4 regions of the Pantoea phytobeneficialis genome follow, and region 1 is predicted to be linked to each of the others. Evidence: riboswitches for the same ligand, from Rfam matches in the RefSeq annotation. Region 1 holds a riboswitch; each other region holds the start of a gene.
What was found. A riboswitch is a leader RNA that binds a small molecule or an ion and turns the genes downstream of it on or off. The one in region 1 is predicted to bind thiamine pyrophosphate.

Region 1 (4,402 bases):
CATCAGGGTAAACAGGAGCAGGCACAGCAGCAGCAACAGCAACGCGGTGACCGCGCCGTCCTCGCCGCGATAGGCGCCAATTTGCTGGAACAGATAGAATGGCAACGTGCGGAAATCCGCGCTGCCAAACAATGCCACCACGCCAAAATCGCCAATCGACAACACGCAGGCAAAGGCCAGCGCCTGGGCAATCGGACGTTTCAGTGCGCGCAGTTCAAGCAGGCGCAGGCGGTTCAACCCCTGCATACCCAGCGAGGCGCATAACTGATTGTAACGCGCGCTGAGATCGCGCATCGGGTTCTCCAGCACTTTCATGGCATAGGGGATGGCGATCAGTGCGTTCGTGAAGATCACCAGCCCGTCGGCGGATTGCGGCAGGCCAACGGTGGCGTTGAACAGCAGGAAAAAACCGCTCGCCAATACGATGCCTGGCATTGCCAGAATCAACATGCCACTCAGTTCCATTGCTTGCGCCGGGATAGTGTGATGACGCAGGCGCAGTTCACGGCTGCTCCATAACAGCATCAGGGTAAGAATGACACACAACACGCCTGCTCCGATGGCAATGCGTAATGAGGTAAAGGTGGCCTGCCACAAGGCCGGTTGTTGAATCGCCCCGGCGACGCCGCCACGCAGGCCATCAGTCACTACCGCCAGCAAAGGCGGGAGCAACAACAACAAGGCTAAACCGATCAATAAGCCATCGCTGAGGCGCGCGCGCCAGCTATCCTGGGGATCGCGCCAGCCGCGTATCTGCTGACTTCCGCTCGGAATAGCTTGGCTGAAGCGCTGGCTCAGCAACACCAGCAGCAGGCAGCAGCCCAGTTGCAGCAGCGCCAGCAGGGCCGCGCGACCGGGATCGTAGTCAAAACTCAGCGCCTGAAAAATTGCCAGCTCCAGCGTGGTGGCCTGCGGGCCACCGCCCAGTGCCAGCACGGTGGCAAAACTGGCAAAGCACAGCATAAAAATCAGCGCGGCGGTGGGCAAAATCTGCCGCCGCAGCCACGGCCATTCGAGTAAGCGGAACAGGTTCCAACTGCGCAGGCCGAGCTGCGCCGCCAGCTGACGTTGCTCGCCCGGGATGCTTTCCAGCGACTGCAACAGCATGCGCGTGGCCAGCGGCAGATTGAAGAACACATGTGCCAGCAGAATGCCCTGCAACCCATAGGGTGAGAAGTGATAATCGATACCTACCAGGCTGCACAGCTGGGCCAGCCAGCCGCTGCGACCATAGACGCTCAGCAGGCCGAATATTGCCACCAGCACCGGTAGCACCAGCGTCATGGCGCACAGGCGTAACAGCAGGTTACGTCCGGGAAAACGTCGACGGTACAGGGCGCGCGCCAGCGGGATCGCGGGGATGACTGAGAACAGCGCCGACAGTAACGCCTGCCAGAAGGAGAAAGCCAGTACGTGATGCAGATAGTCATCGGTGAGCAGGCCACGCCAGTCACCGATGGGGGCTGACATCAACAGCGCACCAAACGCCAGCAGCGCCACCGCGCATAACAAGAGCGCGGTGAAACTGCCGGGCAGAAGCCAGCCGGGAATTAACGGCTGACGGCGCGTTGCCATGCACTTATCCAGTCGGCGCGATGGTCGGCAACCTCAGTCGGGCTATATTGCAGCGCCGTTTGCGGTACGTTTAGCGTCTGATAACCGGCAGGCAACTCGCTTTTAATCACCGGATACATCCAGTTGCCGGTCGGGATGGTCTGCTGGAAGGCCGGGGATACCATAAACTGCATAAATTGCTGTGCCAGTTTTGGTTGTTTGCTGCTGGCGAGCTGTGCCGCCACTTCAACCTGCATGTAATGGCCTTCGCTGAACGGCGCTGCCGCGTAGTTTTCTTTCTTCTCTTCAATGATGTGATAAGCCGGGGAGGTGGTGTAACTCAGCACCAGATCGCCTTCACCTTTCAGGAACAGGCCATAAGCTTCACTCCAGCCTTTGGTGACGGTGACGGTTTTTTGCGCCAGTTTTTGCCAGGCTTCCGGTGCTTTGTCGCCATACACCTTTTGCATCCACAGCAGCAAGCCAAGTCCGGGGGTGCTGGTACGTGGATCTTCATAGATCACGCGCCATTTTTCAGGGCTTTCTACCAACTCTTTCAGGCTTTTGGGCGGGTTCTTCAGTTTATTTTTGTCATAGACGAAGGCGAAGTAGCCATAGTCGAACGGGATAAAGGTGTCGTTGTGCCAGCCATCTGGCAGTTGGAGTGCGCCGGTATCCACCTGGCTTTTGGCAAACAGGCCGGTTTTTTCTGCCGCCTGCACCAGATTGTTATCGAGGCCCAGCACGATATCCGCTTTGCTGTTTTTGCCTTCCATACGGACACGATTGAGCAGCGACACGCCATCTTCGAGCGCGACATATTTCAGCTCACAGCCGCACTGGGCTTCAAAGGCTTTTTTTACTGCCGGACCGGGTCCCCAATCGGCAGAGAATGAATCGTAGGTGTAGACGGTCAGTACCGGTTTGGCAGCCAGCGCCGGGGCAGAAATCAGCAGCAGCACGGGCAGAACTTTTTTAAACACTTTGCGCTCCTTGAGGAGAAGATAAGGTTGAGTCGCAAAGGATCTGAGCAGTGAGGCATCTCAAATCCCTACGCCGGTATTAACCGGATCAGGTTCGACGGGTCTCTCTCAGCCCCTGTAATGCAGGGCACCCCGTTGAGAACGGCTCATTCTAGTCATTTCCGGCTCAGGGCGAAAGGTTCACAGCTCCGGCGGGGCAAACCAGGCGGATTTAAAGTCAAACCAGCCAAGGGTATTCATGCGCACACCACGCATACTGCGCTGGCCTTCCAGCAGCAACCAGTGATGAAACAGCGGATGCAGGTAGTCACTGTCCACCAGTTGCTTGCTCCATTCCGCCAGCGGTAGCGTTTTTTCGCGCCAGCGTTCAGCCGCGCTTTGCCAGTCTATTGGGATGCATTGCTGCATCAGCGGCAGCTCATACAATTGAGCGAACAGCGAGTAATCCAGCGGCAGGGTGAAGTTGACACTGCCAAGCCAGATATCGCTTTCGCCTTCACCGTTAAACCATGCTTCGTAACTCAGTTCACGGGTGATTAACTCTACGCCCTGCTGCGCCAGCAGTGGGCGCAGCGCATTGGCGATCCCTTCATGCTCAACATGATGGCTGTACCAGCTGATGGTCAGTTGGGTGAGATGCTGTGGTTTGCTGACTGGGGTTAAGTCGCGGCGGTGGTGCCAGCGAGGAATCAAGCCATAGGCCGGGAACCAGTAGCGTTGATACCCTACCCCGGCGTTGTTCAGCAGGGCGATAGGGTTAAACAGATAGCTGACCCAGCGGCGGAAATGGGCATCGCGTCCCTGCTCTGAACGTTGGTCATACAGCAGAAAATAGCAACCCTCTTCCAGGCGGCTCTCCTCCGATTTTTCATCGGCGGTTTCGCCCTGCAACTTCACTCCGGCATACACCAGTTCGTCGCTGATTTCCGGTAATACCCAGATTGAGACATCATCAATCAACGCGCGGTAGCCGAAGTAGTCATCAAAAGCGGCAATTTTAAGTTGGCTTTGCTGGTTGCGCACCACGCTGTAGGGGCCGGTGCCAATCGGCTGACGGGCGAAATCGCGAACCGTTTGCCACTCGCGCGGCAAGATCATCGCGCTGACGCTGCCAAGCAACCACGGTAGCCAGTTATCGGGTTGAGTCAGTTGAATATCCAGCGTCCAGGGGGCAGGGGAGTGAAGTTTGGCAATATGGGAGAACAGCGGTTGGGTACGCAGACGATCCAACGAGCTGATGACATCCTCCATCTCCAGTTCACGACCGTGGTGAAAACGAATCGCGGGTCGCAGGAAAAAGCGCCAGTGCAGCAGCGATGTTTGTTGCCAGTGATGGGCAATATCGGGTTCAATTTCCCCCTTTTCCTCATTTATCCGTGTCAGACCACTGAAGATTTGCCGCGCTAAATGGGTTTCGGAGCGACGCAACGGGGAACCGGGTAGCAGGTTGGGAAGCGGGCGATAATAGAGGACGCGCAGAATATGCTTACCCTGGCGGAAGCTGCGGCCGAGGTGAGAAGCAATCATTTGGCGTACCTGATTTTTGTCGCCTACCAATTGCACCAGTTGTTCGATGCGATCCTGCTCCAGCAAATCTTCGGCGCGCTGCTGCTGCAATGCCAGCCCGGTATAACAAAAACTCAGCGTTGAACGTTTACCCCGTCCGGCTTCGGCCTGCCAGATTAACCAACCCGCATCCTGCATGGCATTCAACAGGTTGCGCATATGACGTCGCGAGCAGTGCAGCAATTCCGCCAGTTCGCTCAGGGTGGTTTCCTGATCCTGGCCCTGGCAGCTTTGCCACAGGCGGATAAATTGCTGTTGTAGACGTGAAGAAGACATAAAAGGGGAACTCCGCCGCGTAA
Region 2 (4,402 bases), 500 kb from region 1:
ACGACGGGCATCGGCAATATCGGTGCTCCAGTCCAGGCCCAGCGCATCACAGCCAGTTTCCGCGATCGCTTCCAGCCATTGCCCGCCACCTTTGGTGAACAGGGTGATCGGCACACGGCGACCTTCGTTCTCATGTAGCACGCTATCAACGATTTTGTGCATGTAGTAAAGCGAGAACTCGCGATAATCACGTCCGGTCAGCACGCCGCCCCAGGTGTCGAACACCATGATCGACTGCGCACCGGCTTTGATCTGCGCGTTCAGATAGAGGATCACGCTGTCGGCCAGCTTATCCAGCAACGCATGCAGCGTTTGTGGCTCGGCGTACATCATCTTTTTGATTTTGGTGAAGGCCTTGCTGCTACCCCCTTCAACCATGTAGGTAGCCAGCGTCCACGGGCTACCGGAGAAACCGATCAGCGGCACTTCGCCTTTCAGGTTATGGCGAATGGTGCGCACCGCATTCATCACATAACCCAGCTCTTGCTCCGGGTCAGGTACCGGCAGTTTGTCGACGTCAGCGCGGCTGGTAATCGGGTGAGAGAAACGGGGGCCTTCACCGGTTTCAAAGTACAGGCCCAATCCCATGGCATCCGGGATGGTGAGAATATCGCTGAAGAGGATTGCCGCATCCAGCGCATAGCGACGCAGCGGTTGCAGCGTGACTTCACAGGCCAGCTCAGCATTTTTACACAGCGACATAAAGTCACCGGCCTCGGCGCGTGTGGCTTTATATTCCGGCAGATAACGCCCGGCTTGTCGCATCATCCAAACCGGGGTGACATCCACCGGCTGACGTAACAGGGCGCGCAGATAACGATCGTTCTTCAGTTCACTCATAATTGGCTCTCTCACTGACAGGGCGCCAGTGTAGCATTTTCACAGCGCGCTGGCGCGACAGTGGGCAACGGTATCTTCAATCAGACGTCGCGCGACGGTACCCGGCGGCGGTAATAAAGGTAACGCATCGTAGCGGAACCAGCCGGCATCCAGCAGTTCTTTGCCGTCATGCTGTAGCTCCCCGCCATCGTATTCCGCCATATAGGCCATCATCAGCGAATGGGGGAATGGCCAGGGTTGTGAGGTGACGTAACGTACGTTTTTCACTCGTACATTGCTCTCTTCCATCACCTCACGCGCCACTGCCTGTTCGAGGGTTTCCCCCACTTCAACAAAACCGGCCAGTACGGTGTAGACGTTGTTACGATGCTTTGCGTGGTTCGCCAGCAGGATCTCATCTCCGCGCCGAATCGCCACAATGATGCAGGGCGCGATTTGCGGATAATAGCGTTCACGGCAGTGACCGCACAGGCAAGCAAACTCACGTTTGCTCAAATGCATTTCGTGGCCGCAATAGCCGCACCAGCGATGCGAACGAAAGAATTCCGCCAGTTGCACGCCACGCCCGGCAAGCTGGAACAGGCCGACATCTTCGTCAATCAACTGGCGTACTGAGCCCATATTGTCAGAACGTGATTCACGCACCAGCCAGACGTTTTCACCCTGCCATTCGCCAATCACCATGCCGCTGCTGCCCGCCAGATCGAATTGTTCCGCCGTCCCGTGCGGCAGCTCACCCTGTGGCAGCCAAAGTTTTTGTTCATGGCTGACAATCCACCAGCCAGCGTCTACGCTTGAGATCTCACGTTGCATTTAAATCGTCATCCTTAGCGTCTATTCGCAGAATGAACCACTATAACCCACATGGAGCCTTGTATGCTTACTCAGTTAGATGACCTGACCGAGCGTGTAGGCCGCGGTAACGAATTGGTCGATTCATGGCTACACGCGCGTCGTCAGCTACTTGTGACTTACTACCAGTTGGTTGGCATGAAGCCCAAAAAAGATGCGTTGAGTGCCCTGGACGAACAGGCGCTGGATGCCTTTTGTCATAACCTGGTGGATTATCTCTCCGCCGGCCATTTCAGCATTTATGAACATATTATCAGTGAGATGCAAGGTGACAGCCCGATGATCGCCGCCGCGCAAATCTACCCGTCACTGGAAGCCAATACCGAACGAATGATGCAACTGTATGACGGCCATCTGCAACAGGCCATCACCGATGACAACTGCGTCACCTTCCAGCAGGCGCTGTCTGAAGTGGGTGAAGTGCTGGAGTCGCGTTTTACGCTGGAAGATAAGCTGGTGCATCTGGCATGGGACAATCAGCTGGCGCATACGCCGGTAGCGAATGAAAGCATCATCGCCCGCCCTGCTTAGCCGCCCGCATTTGTAAAAGACTTGTTATTCGTAAAAAGCCCTTCTATGCTACGAGGGCTTTTTTATTTTACGGTTTAACACCGTAAATATTTTCTTGTCGGAGTGCCCATTTTGGGCTGAGACCGTTAATTCGGGATCCGCGGAACCTGATCAGGTTAGTACCTGCGAAGGGAACAAGAGTAAATATCACAGCCGGTGCGCGCGCCGTTTCTGTTACTCCTTCCGGACTCCGGACAAGCAACTTCCATCATTTACAGGAAACTTGCTATGTCTGTTGTAAAAACTTCTCGTCGTGAACAACGCGCCCAGGCGCAGGAATTTATTGATTCCCTCCAGGGCACTGCCTTCCCCAATTCTAAACGTATCTGGATCACCGGCAGTCGTGATGATATTCGTGTGCCGATGCGTGAGATTCAGCTCAGCCCGACCCTGACCGGCGGCAGTAAAGATAATCCGCAATACGAAGCCAACGAACCGGTGCCGGTATATGACACGGCCGGGGCTTACGGCGATCCGCATGCATCGATTGATGTTCATCGGGGGTTGAGCAAACTGCGCGCCAACTGGATCGCGGAACGCGGCGACAGTGAAACCATCGACCAGCTCAGCTCCAGCTATACACAGCAACGCCTGGCAGATGAGGGTCTGGATCACCTGCGTTTTGAACATCTGCCCCAACCGCGACGTGCCAAAACAGGCCGCCGTGTTACCCAGTTGCATTATGCGCGTCAGGGCGTCATTACCCCGGAAATGGAGTTTATTGCACTTCGTGAAAACATGGGGCGCGAGCGCATCCGTGGCGAAGTGTTGCTACAACAACATCCTGGCCATAGCTTTGGTGCGCATCTGCCGGAAAATATCACCGCCGAGTTCGTGCGTCAGGAAGTCGCCGCAGGGCGAGCCATCATCCCATCCAACATTAACCACCCTGAATCTGAGCCGATGATCATTGGCCGCAATTTTCTGGTCAAAGTGAATGCCAACATCGGCAACTCGGCGGTCAGCTCCTCAATTGAAGAGGAAGTGGAGAAGCTGGTGTGGTCGACACGCTGGGGGGCTGACACGGTGATGGATCTCTCGACCGGCCGTTATATCCATGAAACACGCGAGTGGATTTTGCGTAACAGCCCGGTGCCGATTGGCACCGTACCGATTTATCAGGCGCTGGAGAAGGTAAACGGCATCGCGGAAGATCTGAATTGGGAAATCTTCCGCGACACCTTGCTGGAGCAAGCCGAACAAGGCGTTGACTACTTCACCATCCACGCCGGCGTGCTGCTGCGTTATGTGCCGATGACGGCGAAACGTCTGACCGGCATCGTTTCGCGTGGCGGTTCAATCATGGCGAAGTGGTGTTTGTCGCACCATCAGGAGAGTTTCCTGTATCTGCACTTCCGTGAGATTTGCGAAATCTGTGCTGCCTATGATGTTGCTCTGTCGCTGGGTGATGGACTGCGTCCGGGTTCGATTCAGGATGCCAACGATGAAGCGCAGTTTGCCGAGCTACATACGCTGGGTGAGCTGACCAAAATCGCCTGGGAATATGATGTGCAGGTGATGATCGAAGGTCCGGGGCATGTGCCGATGCAGATGATTCGCCGCAATATGACCGAACAACTGGAACATTGTCACGAAGCCCCGTTCTATACCCTCGGCCCACTGACCACCGATATCGCCCCCGGCTACGATCATTTCACTTCTGGCATCGGTGCCGCGATGATTGGCTGGTTCGGCTGTGCGATGCTGTGCTACGTCACCCCGAAAGAACATCTGGGTTTGCCGAATAAGGAAGATGTGAAACAGGGATTGATCACCTATAAAATTGCCGCTCATGCCGCCGATCTGGCGAAGGGCCATCCTGGCGCCCAGATCCGCGATAACGCCATGTCGAAAGCGCGATTTGAGTTTCGCTGGGAGGACCAGTTCAATCTGGCGCTCGACCCACATACCGCGCGCGCTTATCACGATGAGACACTGCCGCAGGAGTCGGGCAAAGTGGCACATTTTTGTTCCATGTGCGGCCCGAAATTCTGCTCCATGAAAATCACCCAGGAAGTGCGTGACTTTGCCGCCCGTCAGCAGGCGGAAGCCCAGCCGATTGAAATCGGGATGGCGCAGATGTCAGATGCCTTCCGTAGCCGTGGCGGTGAGCTTTATCATGCCGCCGATGCCCTGAAAG
Region 3 (4,402 bases), 1.8 Mb from region 1:
CGCTGCCAGTAGTAGAGACCACCGGTCAGGGATGAGTCATCAATGAAACCGGCTGCAAAAGCAGGGGCAGGGATAAATGATGTAATGAGAAGTGCAGTGGCGATAGCTGTGGATAGCGACGTGCGAACTGTCCTGTGCATGGTAAATCCTCCGTGATAATCCCTTGTGTGATGATGCTTTCCATTTACTGTTACTTCGTGTAACCAGTGCGCAGATGCTATTTTTCGTGACGCGAATTATCAATGACGATGAGTACGATTTATGACGCAGGACGCAAAAATCAGCATTTAATTCACTAATATCATAATGTTACTGTTTTGTTGTTTATGTGAGTCAATTGTTTCTCAGTACTTGATCCTGTTGATTAGCAGAAAACCGGGAACAACATTCAGCCTTTAGATGCAGCAAAAAAGTTTTATTCTGTTGTTCTTTGGTATAGTTGCTATACCTTGATATCGTCAGCCATATTGTCTAGGATTTTTTCCGGAAGCCAGCGCTGTGCTGGCTCCTGGCCTTAAGTGGGGCTGTATGGCAATCACCGGACGGCTAACATCCTTCGGTTAAGCTAACGAGTTACTCTTCTTAAGAAGCGATAGTCATGTTTTCAGGATTAACCTCAGGAGCTGCAAAATGGCTGATGATTTAAAGAGAAAACAACCGGAAGACAAACGCTTTATTAGTCTTACTGAAACCTGGGAGGTTGAGTATTGGACGAACACCCTGGAAGTGAGCGCGACACAATTGCGTACCGCTGTTGCTAACGTAGGTAATGGTACTGAGAAAGTTAAGCAGTACTTGAATCAATATCAGCGAAAGTGATTTTCAGGAAGAAAATAACTGACTAACCCCGTTCTGCGGGGTTTTTTACTTATGCTGGCGCGCGGGTTTATAGTGAGGATGCATGTTGTTTACGTATGATTTCATAATGCCTTTATGAAAAACAATCAAATAAAAAATTTAAAAAAGTAGAGTGGTCGTTATGGTAAATAAATAGAACTTGATCTTCAACCATCCTGTCGTTTCATGTGGTAGACTTCGTATGAAGTCATAATGTTCTGATTTCATGTTTCTAACAGTAAAACTGCCTTTTCTGACAATGAGTGGCAAGAAGAAATATAAATCTTTTTGGAAGGTAAAGAAAGCCCCTCCATTCTGAGCAAGGGTCATTCCATTGGGTAAGTATCCAGATTTTTCACGAAAGAGAGTACATAACATAATGTGTCTTTCGGTTTTTAACGCGGAATATCCATATGTTGTGATTGTAGAGGCGAGAAATAACGAAAATAAAATAGCAGATACAACGTTCATGTCATTTACCTACCGAATTATAGAAAAGTTCACCAAGGTATTCGCCTTTATCTGAAGCGTATTCCAATATAACCACCAGCAAGTCCTCCAGAGAAGCGACCAATCTCGGTGTATTTTTTCTTAGAACATTCATCTTCCCGGCCAATTGAGCAAGCCTCATCGATTTCATTAATTGAGTGAATTGCATGTTGTTCTGGTTCTGACTGAAATTTTGGCATTAATGCGGCTGGAGCCTAAGCCGCTAAACCAGTCTCTCGCGAGACAGGGGGTTCTTCTTTCACATAGCCAGGATAAGCGTTAGACGGTGTGATTTTAGCCTTGCAAGGACATGAACTGTGGCTATCAAGCGATCCGGCAATACGTTTTTTATCGGGGCCGCTGGTGTAAAAAGGTATGCCTCCGATAATCTTGTAGGTCTTACCATCTTTCCCACAGGTAACAGGATCGCCTTCTTGCGTCTGCGGTGATTTTGCCGCCGCATGACGTCCTGTCTCCCTGACAAAGCACAATTCCTTTTGCCATAAATCCTTCATCTTGTTGTGGGAATAATCTCGGTGGTCATTTTACAAGCAACGACCACATGCGCAATGTGTATTTGTTTTCAATCGTAGTGCTGCGATTTATCACACGAACTTGAAGTTTTACGCGATAAATCGCGCCGCTACGCAACGTATGGGGGAAAAAGCCCAGCGGTATATTGAGCAGGGCGGGCTTGCGTCAGCAAGTCACTTGCCCTAATCTGCCAGTCATATAAATGACTCGGGGTGCCCTTCCTTGTGAAGGCTGAGAAATACCCGTACCACCTGATCTGGATAATGCCAGCGTAGGGAAGTCAGATGCCTGACCGCATTCGCCTTCTTGATCGCCGGTTGGGAGCTTTATGAAACAACCTGACCTTCTTTCCTCCGCGCAACTCGCGCACTCGCTTCAGTTACTGCATCAACATGCTTCGCTGGTACATTGCATGACCAATGATGTGGTACAGACCTTTACCGCTAATGTCCTGTTGGCACTGCGTGCCTCACCTGCCATGGTGATCGACGCTGATGAGGCCGCACAGTTCAGCGGTTATGCCGATGCTCTGCTCATTAACGTGGGTACGTTGACGCGCGATCGCAGCATCGCCATGCAGGCTGCGGTAGAGGCGGCAAACCGTGCCGGCACACCCTGGACGCTCGACCCGGTCGCGGTGGGCGCGTTAACCTTTCGCACCGAATTTTGTCAGCAGCTATTGACCCAGCAACCGGCAGCCATCCGTGGCAACGCCTCGGAAATCCTTGCCCTGGCGAACCAGGCGGCGGGCGGGCGTGGCGTGGACAGCTTGCATCAGGCTGACGCCGCACTCAGCGCTGCTCAACAGTTGGCGCACGATTACCGCAGCATTGTGGCGGTAACCGGCGAAGTGGATTACGTTACCGATGGTCAGCATACCTTTGCCATCCCGGGCGGCAGCCCACTGATGACACGCGTAGTGGGGACAGGTTGTGCGCTGTCGGCAGTGGTGGCGGCTTTTGCCAGCCTGCCGGGTGAACGTCTGCAACATGTGGCGGCAGCTTGTCGGGTCATGTCACTGGCCGGTGAACGGGCGGCACGTCAGGTCCAGGGGCCGGGCAGCTTTGTTGCTGCCTTTTTGGATGCGCTGTGGACACTGGAGGTGACGCCATGAAACGTATTAACGCATTGACTATTGCCGGTACTGACCCCAGCGGTGGTGCTGGAATTCAGGCCGATCTCAAAGCCTTCTCCGCGCTGGGTGCCTATGGCACCAGCGTCATTACCGCGCTGGTGGCCCAGAATACCCGTGGTGTGCAGTCGGTCTATCGTATCGAACCAGATTTTGTCGGAGCGCAGCTGGATTCGGTGCTCGATGATGTGCGTATCGACACGGCAAAAATTGGCATGCTGGCGGAAACGGCGGTGGTGGAAATTGTCGCTGACAAGCTGAAGCGTGCCAGCCTGCCGTTCGTGGTGCTGGACACCGTTATGATTGCCAAAAGTGGCGATGCGTTGTTATCACCGGATGCCATCGCCAGCCTGCGTGAGTTGTTGTTACCACAGGTATCGTTGATTACGCCGAATTTGCCAGAAGCCGCAGCGCTGCTTGGCCGCAGTGTGGCGCAGGATGAGAAGACGATGCTGATGCAGGGGGATGCATTGCTGGATCTCGGGTGTGAAGCGGTACTGATGAAGGGAGGACATCTGAGTGATGCGGAGAGCCCGGATTGGCTTATCACCCGCAACGGACGTCAGCGTTTTACCGCGCCACGCGTCAATACTCGCCACACCCACGGCACCGGTTGTTCGCTGTCAGCTGCGTTGGCGGCGCTACGTCCACGCCATGATGACTGGGCTGCGACGCTCTCCGAGGCTAAAGCCTGGTTGCAACAAGCGTTACTGCATGCCGATTCTCTGGAAGTCGGAAAAGGCATTGGACCGGTGCACCATTTTCATCGTTGGTGGTAGGGCGTAACGCCGAATTGCCATTTTTTGCCTGCGTATCTGTCTGAAAAATGGAGTCAGCAATTTGCCAGCCTGGCGGATCCCGGTCCAGGCTGTTGGGGGCGAATCGGCAGGTGCCGGTTCCAATCCAGCCATTAATCAGGAGTGAGTATGACGGACATCGTTCAGTTATTGGGCCAAGAAGCGGATAGCCTTCTTCAACATCGCTGCATGACCATTCCAGCGGAAAGCCTTTATTTACCGGGCGCGGATTATGTTGATCGCGTAATGACCGATAACAATCGTTCTCCTGTGGTATTACGCAACATGCAAACGCTGTACAACACCGGTCGCCTGGCTGGGACGGGTTACCTGTCGATTTTGCCGGTTGATCAGGGGGTTGAGCACTCCGCCGGCGCTTCATTTGCCGCCAATCCTCACTACTTCGACCCGAAAAATATTGTTGAGCTGGCGATTGAAGCGGGCTGCAACTGCGTCGCTTCCACCTACGGTGTGCTGGCCTCGGTGGCGCGGCGTTATGCGCACAAGATCCCGTTCATGGTGAAGCTGAACCACAACGAGACGCTGAGCTATCCGACGCAATATGATCAGACGCTGTACGCCAGCGTCGAGCAGGCGTTCAATATGGGAGCCA
Region 4 (4,402 bases), on a different contig from region 1:
CTCTCCGCCGAAAGTCGCCAGGCCAAAGATCGGCGTGGAGGCGGCAGCCATATCGCGTTTCTCCATCAGGCCACCGTCATGGGCAGCTTTTCCTGCCTCGATCGCCTGGCGAAAGGCTCCTGCCATCCGCACCGGGTCACCCGCTTTAGCCACTGCGGTATTGAGCAGAATGGCATCGAAACCCAGCTCCATTGCCTGTGCTGCCTGCGAGGGGGCACCGATGCCCGCATCGACAATTAACGGAACATCACGGAACCAGGCCCGCATCGCGCGCAGGCCATCAATGTTACGTAGCCCCTGACCGGAACCGATGGGTGCGCCCCACGGCATCAGCACTTCGCAGCCGGCTTCAAGCAATTTTTCACCGACGATCAAATCTTCAGTGGTGTAGGGGAATACCTGAAAGCCATCGGCGCAAAGGATGCGTGCCGCTTCCACCAGCGCGAAGGGATCAGGTTGTAGCGTGTCGGCATGGCCGATCACCTCCAGCTTGATCCACGGGGTGTTAAACAATTCACGCGCCATCTGCGCTGTGGTCACGGCTTCCTGCACCGTGTGGCACCCGGCGGTGTTCGGCAGCACGCGTACATCCAGTTGCGCAAGTAGTTCACGGAAGGCGGCCCCAGCGGCCCCTTCACGCCGCAGACTGACGGTAATGATCTCGCTGCCGCCAGCCGCAATCGCCTGCTGCAAAATTGCCGGTGAGGGATAACCTGCGGTACCAAGCAGAAAGCGGGATTGCGGTTCAAAGCCATAAAACATCATTAGCCCCCCTGCATCGGTGATAACACTTCGAGCTGACAACCCTCTTCCAGTTGCTGACTGTCGTAGCGGGATTTGGGGACAAAAGTACCGTTGTAGGCGGTTGCCACGCAGGCCACGTCAATCTGCTGCTCACGCAGCAGTTCGGTCAGGGTACGGGCGGCCGTCAGCACCGGGCGACCGTTAAGCTGAATATTCATGAAGTTGTTCCGAAGTTAAACGCTGCATCAGTTGTTCCGCCATCAGCGGAGCCAGCAGGAAGCCGTGGCGGTACATCCCGTTAAGGTAAAATGTCCCGTTTTGATAGTGAATTTCCGGCAGATTTGCCGGATACGCCGGACGCAAACCGCTGGCGCTTTCGACAATACGCGCTTCGGCCAACGCCGGGTGGATGGCCCAGGCCGCGCTCAGCAACTCCATCATGGCACGGGCGCTGATCGGGCTGGCATCATGGCTTTCGACCATAGTTGCACCGAGCATAAAATGGCCGCCGCGACGCGGCACCAGATAGCAGGGAAAGCGCGGATGCAGCAGACGAATCGGGCGTGAGAAGCGCACCTCATCGCTGTGTAAAATCAACATCTCGCCCCGCACCGCCCGCAGGCCCGGCAACGCTGTTGCCGCATGGATGCCCCGGCAATCAATCACCTGCCCCGACGGCTTCCCGTGGTGAAAAGCCACCCCACGTTGCTGCAACTTTTCACGCATTTCATTCAGTGCCAGGCGAGGATCGAGATGCCCCTCCTGCGCAAAAAACAGACCACGGGCAAAGCGCCCGGCGAGGGCTGGCTCCACGTCTGCCGGATCAATCCATTGATGTTGTTCGGTCATGCGGGCAAAGCGGTTCAGTTCCTGGCTGTCGCGTGGTGGTGCCACCACCAGCGTGCCCTGATGTTCAACGCAACTGACGCGTTGTTGCCACCAGGCTGCGGAGTGCTGCCCCAGCTCAATGACGGCGCGTGGTGCGCTTTCTGCTTCACACCAGGGTGCGAGCATACCTCCGGCAAACCAGGAGGCGGGCTGACGCGCGTCATCGCTAATCACTTCAAGCTGTTCACCGCGTTCGGCGAGTAAGGTCGCCACACACAGGCCCGCAACACCGCCACCGAGTACAGACCAGCGGCTCATAGCGGGTATTCCGTAATACAAAGGGGAGAATTCACATCGGCCTCTCAGTTTTCGCACTGAGACCCGGGATACAGGAGGAGGGAAATGACACGCGCAACGGAAAAACGTCCCGATGTCAGACAGCCGAAATGACAGGCTGTCAGTCTTCCTACGCCAGTATCAACTGGGTCAGGTTCAAAGGGTCGCTAAGCCGCGCAGTGCGCTTTTAGCCTCTCAGTCTCTTGAGCGAGACTCCCCCGACGCGTCTATTTGTATTGCAGCCGCCAGGCTACGTCAAGTGTAAGCCCGGCAACAAAGCCTAACCTTTAAAAATTCCCTGTTTCAGGTTCATCCATTTTTCTCCATGATTTGCGCGTATTCTCGTCCCCTCATCCTGAAATCCGGCAGGTAAATTATGTGTGCTGATTCAATCATTTCAGCCATTCTGGTGTGTATATTCGGCGTGATCATTTTGTGGGTGGTGTTCTGCCCCTGAGCCGTCAGGCAAAATAAGAGTAGCGATGCCAGGTGAGCAGCGGAATTTTGCTGTCACTGAACGACTGACCGCTGCCCGGCTGTTGCAACAGGGCGAGGCACAGATCGATCTCCCGACGAATATCATGGCCGAGCACCAAATCCAGGGTGCCGTTCTCCAGCAGCAGTCGGCTCGCTTCACTCAATTCATGGCCGATAAATATCACCTGATCCTGTACGCCAAAATCGGTTAACGCGCGCGCCACCCCTTCGTTACCGCCTGCGGTGTTGTAGATCCCTGCCAACGGGTTCCCCCGCTCCAGCCATTTTTTTACGCTGAGATACGCGGTTTCCGCTTCGTCGTTAATGTTGACGCGATCACGAATGGTTAACCAAGGGAATGCCTCGCGCAACACGCGGCGAAAGCCAATCTCACGCTCCTCCTGGGTACGATAGGTCGAACTACAAATCAGCAGAATATTGCCCGATTGCTGTGCGGGCAGCATACGGCCCATAAACCAGCCCGCAGTGGCTCCGGCAGCGACCTGATCGATACCCACATAGGCGCTGCGCCGCGAATTGGGCAGATCGCTGGTCAGACAAATGACCGGGACCCCATCATCAATCGCCGCTTTAACCGCACGATTTATTTTTACCTCATCGCGACACACCAGGATGATGCCGCTACTGGTGGCGGCTCGCCGGGTAATCAGTTGGCTGAAGCGTTCGGCATTGAATTGCACGTTCGGCACGCTATCGAGGCTGAAATGGAGCTGGGGATAATCATTGATAGCAGCGCGTACCTGTTGCTCCACCTGATGGAGAAAACTGGAACCGGATTCGCAAATAATCGCAATGCGCGTTCTGTTAGCACTCGGGTTGCCGGTATCTGCGTTCAATCCCAGCCGCTGCATCGCGTCTGCCACTTTTTTGCGCGTCACTTCCCTTACGCCTTCGCGACCATTCAGCACCCGGTCAACGGTGGCGGGACTGACGGCAGCTTCCTGCGCGATTTGTTTGATCGACGGCGATTTCCAGTGATGTTGCTTCATGGCATGTCCTGATGTCATCTACCTCACAGGCAATCAGTATCCGTACATCCTGGCAAAAAGCCAAATCCATCAAGCGCATGAAATACAACTAATTATTCACATTTGATGTTAGTTACATCAAAAAAGCCTGTGATCTACCTCATCAATTCATCACGCCGCCGGGGCTTTGTTTTGACTTGATCTGCACCCGCATCGATTAATAACGCCACAACCTTTCTACCCCCGAGGAATAACCAATGCTGAATGTCGCTTTATTGGGTGCCGGTCGTATCGGCCAGATCCACGCAGGAAATATCGCCGCCCATCCGCAGTGTCGGCTGGCGTATGTTATGGATGTCTATGCTCCGGCAGCGACAGCGTTGGCCGAGAAGTATGGCGCGACAGTTGCCGACCTCGCCACCATCCTGGCAGACAGCAGCATCGATCTGGTGGCGATTTGCAGTGCCACCAACACCCATGCCGATTTGATTGAAGCCGCCGCGAGAGCGAACAAAGCCATCTTCTGTGAAAAACCGGTCGATCTCAGCCTGGCGCGCGTGCAAAGCTGCCTTGCCACGGTGCGGGAAGCAGGTGTGCCGTTGATGATTGGTTTTAACCGCCGTTTTGATCCCAGCATGGCACACCTGCAATCCAGCCTGCGCGCCGGGGAGATTGGCAGCACCGAGCTGGTGACCATCAGCTCGCGCGATCCGGGTGCACCACCGCCGGAATACGTGAAAGTCTCCGGTGGCTTGTTCCGCGATATGACGATTCACGATTTTGATATGGCACGCTGGTTACTGGATGAGGAACCCGTCTCGGTATATGCCTCCGCTTCAGCGTTGGTTGATCCCCAAATCAAAGCGGCAGGCGATGTCGATACCGCCGTGGTCACCCTGACCTGTGCCAGCGGCAAAATGGCAGTGATCACCAACAGCCGTCGCGCCAGCTATGGTTACGATCAACGCATTGAGGTCCACGGTAGCGAGGGGATGTTAGCAGTGACCAATCAACTGGAAAGTCAGTTG

Region 2: it holds a riboswitch for thiamine pyrophosphate, as region 1 does, so the genes downstream of both, thiC (phosphomethylpyrimidine synthase ThiC) here and thiB (thiamine ABC transporter substrate binding subunit) in region 1, are expected to answer to the same signal.
Region 3: it holds a riboswitch for thiamine pyrophosphate, as region 1 does, so the genes downstream of both, thiM (hydroxyethylthiazole kinase) here and thiB (thiamine ABC transporter substrate binding subunit) in region 1, are expected to answer to the same signal.
Region 4: it holds a riboswitch for thiamine pyrophosphate, as region 1 does, so the genes downstream of both, CTZ24_RS21040 (FAD-dependent oxidoreductase) here and thiB (thiamine ABC transporter substrate binding subunit) in region 1, are expected to answer to the same signal.

The regions. Positions count from the first base shown of each region.
Region 1 is NZ_CP024636.1:760,428-764,829, forward strand. It holds gene thiP (thiamine/thiamine pyrophosphate ABC transporter permease ThiP) at 1-1,575, opposite strand, end outside; gene thiB (thiamine ABC transporter substrate binding subunit) at 1,551-2,537, opposite strand; TPP riboswitch at 2,585-2,682, opposite strand; gene sgrR (HTH-type transcriptional regulator SgrR) at 2,718-4,379, opposite strand.
Region 2 is NZ_CP024636.1:261,440-265,841, reverse strand. It holds gene hemE (uroporphyrinogen decarboxylase) at 1-840, opposite strand, end outside; gene nudC (NAD(+) diphosphatase) at 880-1,653, opposite strand; gene CTZ24_RS01175 (Rsd/AlgQ family anti-sigma factor) at 1,717-2,223, shown strand; TPP riboswitch at 2,312-2,413, shown strand; gene thiC (phosphomethylpyrimidine synthase ThiC) at 2,491-4,402, shown strand, end outside.
Region 3 is NZ_CP024636.1:3,323,169-3,327,570, forward strand. It holds gene chiP (chitoporin ChiP) at 1-140, opposite strand, end outside; gene CTZ24_RS15405 (DUF3606 domain-containing protein) at 631-819, shown strand; TPP riboswitch at 2,059-2,155, shown strand; gene thiM (hydroxyethylthiazole kinase) at 2,189-2,974, shown strand; gene thiD (bifunctional hydroxymethylpyrimidine kinase/phosphomethylpyrimidine kinase) at 2,971-3,771, shown strand; gene fbaB (class I fructose-bisphosphate aldolase) at 3,919-4,402, shown strand, end outside.
Region 4 is NZ_CP024637.1:176,943-181,344, reverse strand. It holds gene CTZ24_RS21050 (thiazole synthase) at 1-762, opposite strand, end outside; gene thiS (sulfur carrier protein ThiS) at 765-962, opposite strand; gene CTZ24_RS21040 (FAD-dependent oxidoreductase) at 946-1,890, opposite strand; TPP riboswitch at 2,019-2,138, opposite strand; gene CTZ24_RS21035 (LacI family DNA-binding transcriptional regulator) at 2,370-3,395, opposite strand; gene iolG (inositol 2-dehydrogenase) at 3,632-4,402, shown strand, end outside.